DNA from 3 places in the Pseudomonas sp. GD03875 genome. Region 1 is predicted to be linked to each of the others. Evidence: riboswitches for the same ligand, from Rfam matches in the RefSeq annotation. Region 1 holds a riboswitch; each other region holds the start of a gene.
The links. A riboswitch is a leader RNA that binds a small molecule or an ion and turns the genes downstream of it on or off. The one in region 1 is predicted to bind cobalamin.
Positions count from the first base shown of each region.

Region 2: linked by a shared signal. The riboswitch ahead of N5D30_RS18530 (TonB-dependent receptor) and the one ahead of cobW (cobalamin biosynthesis protein CobW) in region 1 are both predicted to bind cobalamin.
Region 3: linked by a shared signal. The riboswitch ahead of N5D30_RS25480 (TonB-dependent receptor) and the one ahead of cobW (cobalamin biosynthesis protein CobW) in region 1 are both predicted to bind cobalamin.

Region 1 is NZ_JAOCCV010000002.1:139,459-142,726, forward strand. Features, by position in the region: gene cobN (cobaltochelatase subunit CobN) at 1-357, opposite strand, end outside; gene cobW (cobalamin biosynthesis protein CobW) at 501-1,550, opposite strand; cobalamin riboswitch at 1,646-1,848, opposite strand; cobalamin riboswitch at 1,909-2,130, shown strand; gene N5D30_RS02105 (CbtB-domain containing protein) at 2,230-2,415, shown strand; gene N5D30_RS02110 (CbtA family protein) at 2,427-3,143, shown strand; gene N5D30_RS02115 (cobalamin biosynthesis protein) at 3,148-3,268, shown strand, end outside.
Region 2 is NZ_JAOCCV010000023.1:53,569-56,836, forward strand. Features, by position in the region: gene N5D30_RS18530 (TonB-dependent receptor) at 1-1,429, opposite strand, end outside; cobalamin riboswitch at 1,576-1,785, opposite strand; gene N5D30_RS18535 (DUF1127 domain-containing protein) at 2,024-2,239, opposite strand; gene N5D30_RS18540 (low specificity L-threonine aldolase) at 2,610-3,268, shown strand, end outside.
Region 3 is NZ_JAOCCV010000056.1:8,405-11,672, reverse strand. Features, by position in the region: gene dxs (1-deoxy-D-xylulose-5-phosphate synthase) at 1-105, shown strand, start outside; gene N5D30_RS25485 (LysR family transcriptional regulator) at 193-1,110, shown strand; cobalamin riboswitch at 1,141-1,369, shown strand; gene N5D30_RS25480 (TonB-dependent receptor) at 1,457-3,268, shown strand, end outside.

The sequences.
Region 1 (3,268 bases):
GGGGCTGTCATCGCCGGGCACCAGGATGATCCTGGCGCCTTGCCGGCCCAGCTCGACTAGGCGTTCGATGCCGTAGCGCCAGTAGCTGACGCCGCCGTGCACCGAGATCAGGATGACTTTGGCGTGGTGAAGCACTTCCTCAACGTAGAAGTCCACGGAAGCGTGATTGGGCAACTGCGCCGGGCTGGCCAGGCGCAGGCTGGGGAAGTCTTCGGGCAGTTCGCGCGCTACCTCGGCCAGCAGCGACAGGTGGGAGTCGCCGGTGCAGAGGATCACCAGCTCGGCCGGGGTCTGGCCGAGGTCGGCGATGCTGTCGGCCGGCAGAGTGACGCCGGCCTGGGCGCGCAGGAGGTGCATGGGTCAGGGCTCCGAGTTGCCTGGGAGAGCCTCACCCCAGCCCTCTCCCAGGAGGAGAGGGAGTTGGGCCGGGTGCAGCTTTTCTCCCCTCTCCCCTCGGGAGAGGGGCCGGGGGTGAGGGAGCCGCAGTCGGCTCGCTCTCCTCACGCCAGCGCCGCCTTCAGCTCCGCCTCGATGGCAGCGCGGTCCAACTCCTGGCCGATCAGCACCAGGCGACTCTGCCGCGCTTCGTCGGCGCCCCAGGCGCGGTCGAAATGGCGGTCGAAGCGCTGGCCGACGCCCTGTACCAGCAGGCGCATGGCCTTGCCGGGGATGGCGGCGAAGCCCTTGACGCGCAGGATGCCGTGCTTGGCCACGGCGTCCTTGAGGGCGGCGAGCAGGCGCGCTTCCTCGGCTTCCGGCAGGACCACATCGAAGGAGTCGAACTCGTCGTGGTCGTGGTCCTCGTCTTCCTCGTCGTGGTGGGTACGGCGGGCGTCGATGTGCAGCTCGGTCTCGCAGTTGAGGCCGACCAGCACGCTCAGCGGCAGGTCGCCGCCCTGGGCCTCGATCACCTTGACCGATGGCGGCAGCTCCTCGGCCACCTCGGCGCGCACGGCGGCCAGGGCGTCGGCGTCGAGCAGGTCGGTCTTGTTCAACACCACCAGGTCGGCGCTGGCGAGCTGATCGGCGAACAGCTCGTGCAGTGGTGATTCGTGGTCCAGGTTCGGGTCCTGCTTGCGCTGGGCGTCCACCTGCTCGGGGAAGGCGGCGAAGGTGCCGGCGGCCACGGCCGGGCTGTCGACCACGGTGATCACCGCGTCGACGGTGCAGGCGGTGCGGATTTCCGGCCAGTTGAAGGCCTGCACCAGCGGCTTGGGCAGGGCCAGGCCGCTGGTCTCGATCAGGATGTGGTCCAGCTCGCCGCGGCGTGCCACCAGCTCGCGCATCACCGGGAAGAACTCTTCCTGCACGGTGCAGCACAGGCAGCCGTTGGCCAGTTCGTAGACGCGGCCGTTGGCTTCTTCCTCTCTGCAACCGATGGCGCACTGCTTGAGGATGGCGCCGTCGATGCCCAACTCACCGAATTCGTTGACGATCACCGCGATGCGGCGGCCGCCGGCGTTGGCCAGCAGGTGGCGCAGCAGGGTGGTTTTGCCGGCGCCGAGGAAGCCGGTGACGATGGTGACGGGAAGTTTGGCGAGCGATTGCATGGAGAGCCCCGGGGACGTCGTGGAATGGACGGACGGGCAGGGCGGGGCACGCGCGGACGAGCGAGGGCCGAACACCACCGGATCACCCCGCCCGGTTGTCGAAACGTTTGCGAGGCAGGTCTCCTGGCTTACGGCGTGCGGCAGCGTTGCCGCGCTTCCCCACCTTCCCGCCGGTTGGCAGTGGTCTGTCGGGGAGTCTCGTCCGTTCACAGTTGCGGGGGCAGCCAGGGCTTGAAAGACCCTGTTCCCTCTTAGCTTCTTCGGATGGCGAAGAAGAACCTCGGAAATGGCGCAAGGCTACGCAGTGCCTGGGATGCGGTCAACCGCGCGGTTGACGCTGGGTGGAGCTTCGTGATGTTCTAGAAAGGCTGTTTCAGGTGCCTCTCGCCGCCGTGCGCGAGGTGAAACGGGAAGCCGGTGGGCACTCTCCAGACCAGGGGAGGCGAGTCCGGCGCTGCCCCCGCAACGGTAAGCGATCGACGGGTCAACCACGCCACTGTGCCGAGCGCATGGGAAGGCCGACCCGGTTCCTGCAAAGGCGTCGCAAGCCCGGAGACCGGCCTGAATCCCTTAGTTTGGCAACCCGCGGTGGGCGGGCGTACGCCGGCTCGTGGCCCCCGTGGCCGTACTCGTGCTGCGTTCCTTCTACCGGTCCGTCAACCCCTGGAAGGTGCTCATCATGTCCAGCCGCACGCTGTCGTCCTCCGATTCCGTTTCGCTCCCGTTGTCCAAGCGCCTGACCATCGCCGTCGGCAGCTGCCTGCTCGGCGCGCTGCTGATCTTCTTCGCCGGCTTCTCGCACATCGAGGCGATGCACAACGCCGCCCATGATACCCGCCACAGCGCCGCCTTCCCCTGCCACTGAGACCGCCCGCCATGATCAAGCGCATCGCCCAGACCGCGGGCTTCTCCGGCCTGCTGGCCGCCATCGTCCTGACCCTGCTGCAGAGCCTGTGGGTCACCCCTCTGATTCTCCAGGCGGAAACCTTCGAGACCGCCGAGCCGGTGGCCGAGCACAGCCACGGCGAGCAGGCCGTCGCCCACGCACACGACGAGGCCGCCGGCCACAGTCATGGCGAGGAAGCCTGGGCGCCCGAGGATGGCTGGCAGCGCACCCTATCCACCGGCCTCAGCAACCTGGTGGTGGCCGTCGGCTTCGCCCTGATGCTGGCCGGCCTGTTCACCCTGCGTGCGCCGAACCGCACCTGGCAGGGCTTGCTGTGGGGCCTGGGCGGCTTCGCCGTGTTCAGCCTGGCGCCGTCCGCCGGCCTGCCGCCGGAGCTGCCGGGCACCGCCGCCGCCGACCTGCTGCTGCGCCAGTACTGGTGGATCGGCACCGCCGTCGCCACCGCAGCCGGCCTGGGCCTGATCGCCTTCGGCCGCAACTGGGCGTTGCGCGTCGTCGGCCTGGTGCTGCTGGCCGTGCCGCACCTGATCGGCGCGCCGCACCCGGAGGTGCACGAGAGCCTGGCGCCGGCCGCCCTGGAGCGCGAGTTCATCCTGGCCTCGCTGCTGACCAACGCGGTGTTCTGGGCCGCCCTCGGCCTGGCCGCGGCCTGGTTCTTCGGCCGTGGCGCCCGTCGGGACGCCTGAGCCGGTGACCATCGCCGGCCTCGGCTGCCGTCGCGGCTGCACGGCGGCCGAGTTGCGCGAACTGCTGGAACGGACCCTGCGGCAGCTCGCGCTGCCGCTGGGCGCGCTGGATGGTCTGGCCACCA
Region 2 (3,268 bases), on a different contig from region 1:
TGATCAGGTCGGTGATGTCGCGGCGGAACAGGGTGGCGCTGGCGGTCAGCGGGCCGCCGTCGAAGTCCAGGCCCAGTTCGGCGTTGCGGCTGCGTTCCGGCTTGAGGTCGGGGTTGCCCATCTCCGAGCCGGGCTCGTTGACGTAGAGCTGCTCGGCATTGGGCAGCTTGAAGGCGGTGCCGAACTGGCCGCGCAGCTTCCACTGCTCGTTCAGGTCGTACAGCGAGGTGAGCATCCACACGGTGGCGCCTTCGCCGCCGGACATCTTCTCGCGGCGCACGCCCAGGCTGGGGTGCCAGTCCGGTAGCGCGTCGATCCGCGGGCGCAGCTGGGCGTAGAAGGCGTGGGCCTCGGCCTCGTTGTTGTCGATGATCAGCACGTCGTCCTGGCCCTCGAACCACTGGTTGTCGTTGCCGAATACCAGTTCGTGGCCGCCGGCCAGGATGGCCTTGCCCTCGATCTGCGCGCCCCAGTCGGTGAAGCCCCAGTAGTCGTTGCGGTTGAGCGTACGGGTGCCGCCGCCCTGCAGGTTGTAGATCCGCGTGTAGCGGGTGTCCCAGTCGTTGATGTGGGTCTTGGCGAACCAGCTGAAGTCGTCGCTCAGGCGCTGCTGGAAGGTGGCCGTGGCGATCTGGTGGACGCGGTCGTTGGTGGTGCTGCGGTTGGAGGTGGGGCGGGCGAAGTCCAGGTCGGCCTCGCTGTACTGGTAGAACAGCTCCAGCCGCGCGTCCTCGCCGAAGGCCTGGATCGCCTTGCCGCCCAGGGTGGTCACGTCGTAGGAGCGGCGCTCGTCGCTGACGGTGGCGGTCATGTCGCGGTCGCGGTAGGGCTGGTAGCCCTGCGAGCGGTGGCGGCTGGCGTAGCCGAGCAGGCCCAGGTCGCCGAAGCCGTTGGCGAGCACCCTCTCCACCCGCGCGTCGCCGTTGCGGCCCTTGAAGCTGTCCAGGCCGAGGTTGACCTCGCCGCTGGCGTCGCGGCTCTGCGGACGCCGGGTGACGATGTTGATGACGCCGGACACCGCCTGGGTGCCGAACAGGATGCCCTGGCCGCCCTTGAGCACCTCGATGCGCTCCACCGCGGTGGTCGGCAGGGTGTCCAGATAGATGCCGCCGTACAGGCGGTTGTTCAGGCGCACGCCGTCCAGCAGGATCAGGGTGTCGTCGTTGCGGCCGCCGAGCAGGGAGAAGGTGCCGGTGTCGAACGGGCCGTTCTTTGGCGCCACGTACAGGCCGGGGATGTACATCTGCAGGACGCGGGACAGGTCGGCGCTGGGGCCGGCGCGTTCGATCTGCTCGCGCTCGATAATGTTCAGGTGGCTGCCGTAGCGGGCCATTTCCGCCACGGCGGTGGATTCCACCGAGGGCGCGCTGATGGTCAGGGTGTCCAGGCCCAGGGGCTGCGCCGCCAGGGGCGCGGCGAGGCCGCACAGGAGGATGCCGGTCGCCAGCGGCGCACGGCGGAACAGGGATGAACGGGAAAGAGCCAAGGTGATCGCCTCGAAACGGGTTTCGCAGGCGCGCGCAGACAAGGGCCTCCCGTGCGGGCGGACCATCGGTTACGCCCGCCCACCGCGGGTTTGCCAACAAGGGTCCAGGCCGGTCTCCGGGCTTGCGAGACTTGGGGCGTTCGCCTTCCCATGCCGAAGCACAGTGGCAGAGTGAACACCCGGCTCGCATACCGTTGCGGGGGCAGCGCCGGACTGGCTCGCCGAGGGGCGGAGCATTACCGGCTTCCCGTTTAACTTCGCGCGCGGCGGCGCGAGACACCTGGATCGGCGCGCATGAGACCAGCGTGCCGGCGGCGGGTCAAGTCGCGGTGGGCGTGGCGAGAGTTGTCAGTCCCCGAGAAACCGAGCGGGCGGGGCGATCCGTGGCACTCAAGGGCTGTGTGCCAATTTGTTGCGTGGAGTGCGCCGTGCGCACCGAGCCCTGCGGAGGCTTGCTGGTGCGCGCGGCGCACCCTACGAAGCGGGCATAAAAAAGGGAAGCGCTCGGCTTCCCTTGGTGACGGCGGGTGTCGCGGTTCAGCGCCAGAACGGCTTGTCGATCTCGATGGCGCGGTCGTAGGTGCTGATGCCGGCATCGGCCAGCAGGCGCTCGTCCAGGCGGGCGAGTTCGCGGCGGCTGCTGATGCGGCGCTGCCAGAGCAGCAGGGTGCCCAGGACGCGCAGGGGCAGGTTGCCGCCGCTGGCCGGGCTCTGTTGTTGGAACATGAGGTCGGAACCGAGTATGCGTTCCATGGTGGTGCTTCCTTCCGCTTCGCGCGGGGTTAGAGGGTGTCCTACTGGAAGCATATTTTCCTGACTGGATAGTCGATTTTATAGACACAGCTGGGCTAAATTGCAGGGCTATTAGTTAGGCGGCTTTGTAACTGTTCTGCTTCTATGGCTGCAACTGTACTGGTCATAAGTGGAAAGTCCTGCCGTTTCAGAACCTGCACGAATTTCGACCGGCCATGGCCGTTCCGGCGAGAAATAGATGCCGGTACAGTTTTTCGCTGGCCTCTTTTGAAGTCGTATCTGTTATTGCCCCAAATCGCTCGACTGTCGCTGCCGGACGCCACGGCGCTGGCGTACAGTTGAGCGACTGCCCTGCCAGGAAGCACACACCATGACCGACCATACCCAGCAATTCGCCAGCGACAACTATTCGGGCATCTGCCCCGAGGCCTGGGCCGCCATGGCCGAGGCCAACCGCGGCCACGAGCGCGCCTATGGCGAGGACAGCTGGACGGCCCGTGCCGCGGACCGCTTCCGCCAGCTGTTCGAGACCGACTGCGAGGTGTTCTTCGCCTTCAACGGCACCGCGGCCAACTCCCTGGCCCTCTCCTCCCTGTGCCAGAGCTACCACAGCGTGATCTGCTCCGAGACCGCCCACGTCGAGACCGACGAGTGCGGCGCGCCGGAATTCTTCTCCAACGGCTCCAAGCTGCTCACCGCGCGCACCCTGGCCGGCAAGCTGACCCCGGACTCGATCCGCGAGGTGGCGCTCAAGCGGCAGGACATCCACTACCCGAAGCCGCGCGTGGTGACCCTGACCCAGGCCACCGAGGTGGGCACCGTGTACCGCCCCGACGAGGTCGCCGCCATCAGCGAGGCGTGCAAGGCGCTGCGACTCAACCTGCACATGGATGGCGCGCGCTTCTCCAACGCCTGCGCCTTTCTCGGCTGCAGCCCGGCCGAGCTGACCTGGAAGGCCGGCGTCGACGTGCTGTGCTTCGGCGGCACCAAGAACGGCATGGCGGTGGGCGAGGCCATTCTGTTCTTCAA
Region 3 (3,268 bases), on a different contig from region 1:
TACGTGGAACACGCCAAGCCGGCCGAGATGCTGGCCGAGTGCGGCCTGGACGCCCAGGGCATCGAGGCCGCGGTGCGTTGCCGCCTGGAACAGCTGCAAGGCTGAGGCAGGCCGGCAGCATCCGCGGCGGCATCACAGGCTGACCCGGCGCCGCGCCATGCGCGGCCCCGGCCCGTACGGAACGGATGCGGCATGGACATCAAGCAGCTCAAGTTTCTCGTCGCCCTCGAACGGACCCGCCACTTCGGCCTGGCCGCGACCGACTGCCATGTCACCCAGCCGACCCTGTCCATGCGCCTGCGCGACCTGGAGGACGAACTGGGCCTGGAGCTGATCCGGCGCAACCAGCGCTTCCTCGGATTCACCCCGGCGGGCGAGCGCATCCTGGCCTGGGCCCACAACCTGCTGGACGCGGAAGCCGGCCTCTATGCCGAGGCGGCGGCCTGCCGCGGGCAACTGGTCGGCACCCTGCGCCTCGGCGTGGTGCCGCTGGCCGGGCTGGACCCCATCCGCCTGGTCGAACTGCTGTTCGCCAGCCATCCGCAGATGCGCTTCCAGCTGTTCGCCCTGAGCAGCGAGCAGATCCTCGAACAGCTCACCCGCAACCAGCTGGACCTCGGCCTGGCCTACATCGAGCGCCTCGCCACCCGCGAGCACTTCACGGTGCACAGCCTGGAGCCCACCGCCATGGGTCTGCTCCACGACACCCGGCACTTCCGCTTCGACCCCGCCGGCCTGGGCTGGCAGGCGGTCGCCGAACTGCCCCTGGGGCTGCTGTCGGCCGGCATGCACTTTCGCCAGTCGATCGACCACGCCTTCCGCCAGCGCGCCCTCAAGCCGCAGCTGCGGCTGGAGACCGACTCGATCTTCCACCTCTTGCAGGCGGTCGGCGCGGGCCTGTGCTGCGGGGTGGTGCCACTGGACGCCTCGCTCCAGGCCCACGACGAGCACCTGCGCCTGGTGCCCATCGAGGACGCCCATACCCTCGCCCCGCTGAGCCTGATCATGGCCAGCGGCGCGCCGCGCTCGCCGCTGGCGGAAGCCTGCTTCGAGGACATCCGCCGCAACCTCGCCCAGGCGCTGCGGGGCGACGCGCTGCTGCCGCGATAGCACTTGTATTGGCGGGGCCAAGCGCTTAAGGTCGCGCGCACCCATCCAGGTGTGCCGGACGAAGCCCCTCGGCCTCGTCGCCACGGCATTAAACGGGAAGCCGGTGCGTTCCCCGCGAACCATCCCGGCGCTGCCCCCGCAACGGTAATCGACCCCGATCGCTGATCGGCGTCCGCTCGAAGCCACTGTGCCCAGGCACGGGAAGGCGGGCGGATGGGAGTCGAGAGCCCGGATACCGGCCTGCATGGTGACCACTGGTGTTGCGGAGGGCGGCACCATCAGGTGCGGCCGCCCGCCACGCCTGCTCCTGCCCTCCTCGAAAGCCTGACCTTTTGAGGAACCGATGATGAAGATTTCCCGTCTCGCCCTGGCCGTGGCGCTCGCCCCCGGCCTGACACTCGCCGACGACCTGCCCCTGGACCAGGCGCTGAAACTGTCCGACACCGTGGTCACCGCCAACCGCGAGGCCCAGCCGCGCGGCGAGAGCAGCGCGGCGGTCAGCGTGTTCACCCGTGAGGACATCGAGCGCCTGCGCCCCGCCAGCGTCGGCGAACTGCTGTCGCGCGTGCCCGGCGTGCAGGTGGTGCGCAACGGCGGCCGCGGCGCCAACACCAGCCTGTTCATCCGCGGCACCAGCAACGCCCAGAGCCTGCTGCTGATCGACGGCGTGCGCGTCGGCTCGGTCTCCGCCGGCGGCGCGGCGCTGCAGCACCTAAGCATCGAGCAGATCGAGCGGGTCGAGGTGCTGCGCGGCTCGCGCTCGGCCCTGTACGGCGCGGACGCCCTCGGCGGCGTGGTGCAGATCTTCACCCGCCGCGGCGAGAGCCAGGGCGTCAACCCGCAGCTGCGCCTGGCCGGCGGCAGCGACGGCACCTGGGAGCGCAGCCTGGGCGTGTCCGGCGGCGACGGGCGCACCCGCTACAACCTCACCGGCAGCCTGGTGGAAACCGACGGCATCGACCGCACCGGCCTGTCCTTCGACAGCGACCGTGACCACGACGCCTACCGCAACCGCAGCTTCGGCCTGAACCTGTCGCATGCCGTCAGCGACGTCCTGGAGATCGGCCTCAGCGCCTTGGACCAGCGCGGCAAGAGCGAGTACGACAACCCCTACGGCCGCTTCGACACCACCACCTACGAGACCTTCCCGGCCCAGCCCTGGAGCGAATTCAGCCTGAGCAGCATGGCGGCCTACGCGGACGCGAAGCTCGGCGACAACTGGAACAGCCGCCTGGAGCTGGGCCACAGCGAAGACCGCCAGGAAGACCTCGACAAGCTCTACCCGGGCAGCGACGTGTTCAACACCTACCGCGACTCCGCCGCCTGGCTGAACACCGTGGAACTGGGCAACGGCCACCAGCTGCGCGCCGGCCTCGACTACCTGAAGGACAAGCTGCACAGCGCCACCGCGTACAGCGAGGAGAGCCGCTGGAACCAGGCGCTGTTCGTGCAGCACGGCTACCGTGGCGAGCACTTCTCCACCGAGATCGGCCTACGCCACGACAAGAACGAGCAGTTCGGCAGCGAGAACACCTGGAACGCCGCGCTGACCCTGCCGCTGAACAGCGCCAACGAGCTGGTGCTGTCCTATGCCGAAGGCTTCCGCGTGCCCACCTTCAACGACCTCTACGGCCCGGACAGCTGGGGCGCCAACCCGGACCTCGACCCCGAGCGCTCGAAAAGCGTCGAGCTGCAGTGGCGCAGCCAGCTGGCGGAAGGCACCCGCCTGGAAGCCTCGCTGTACCGCACCGACATCCGCGACCTGATCACCTACGTCTGGGACCCGATGACCTACATCGGCCGCAACTACAACGTCGACGAGGCGCGCATCAACGGCTTCGAGGCGAGCCTGCAACAGGACCTGTTCGGCTGGCGCGGCAACCTGGCGCTGAGCATCATCGACCCACGCGACCGCGACAGCGGCCACACCCTGGCGCGCCGCGCCAAGCGCAGCCTGAGCCTGGACCTGGACCGCGACATCGGTGCCTTCGCCGTGGGCGCCAGCTGGCAGCTGTTCAGCCAGCGCTACGACGACGTGGCCAACCAGCGCGAGATTCCCGGCTACGGCGTGCTCGACCTGCGCGGCAGCTGGAAGGCCAGCGACGAGCTGGCCCTGGACCTCAAACTGGCCAACGTGCTGGACAAGGGCTACAGCAAC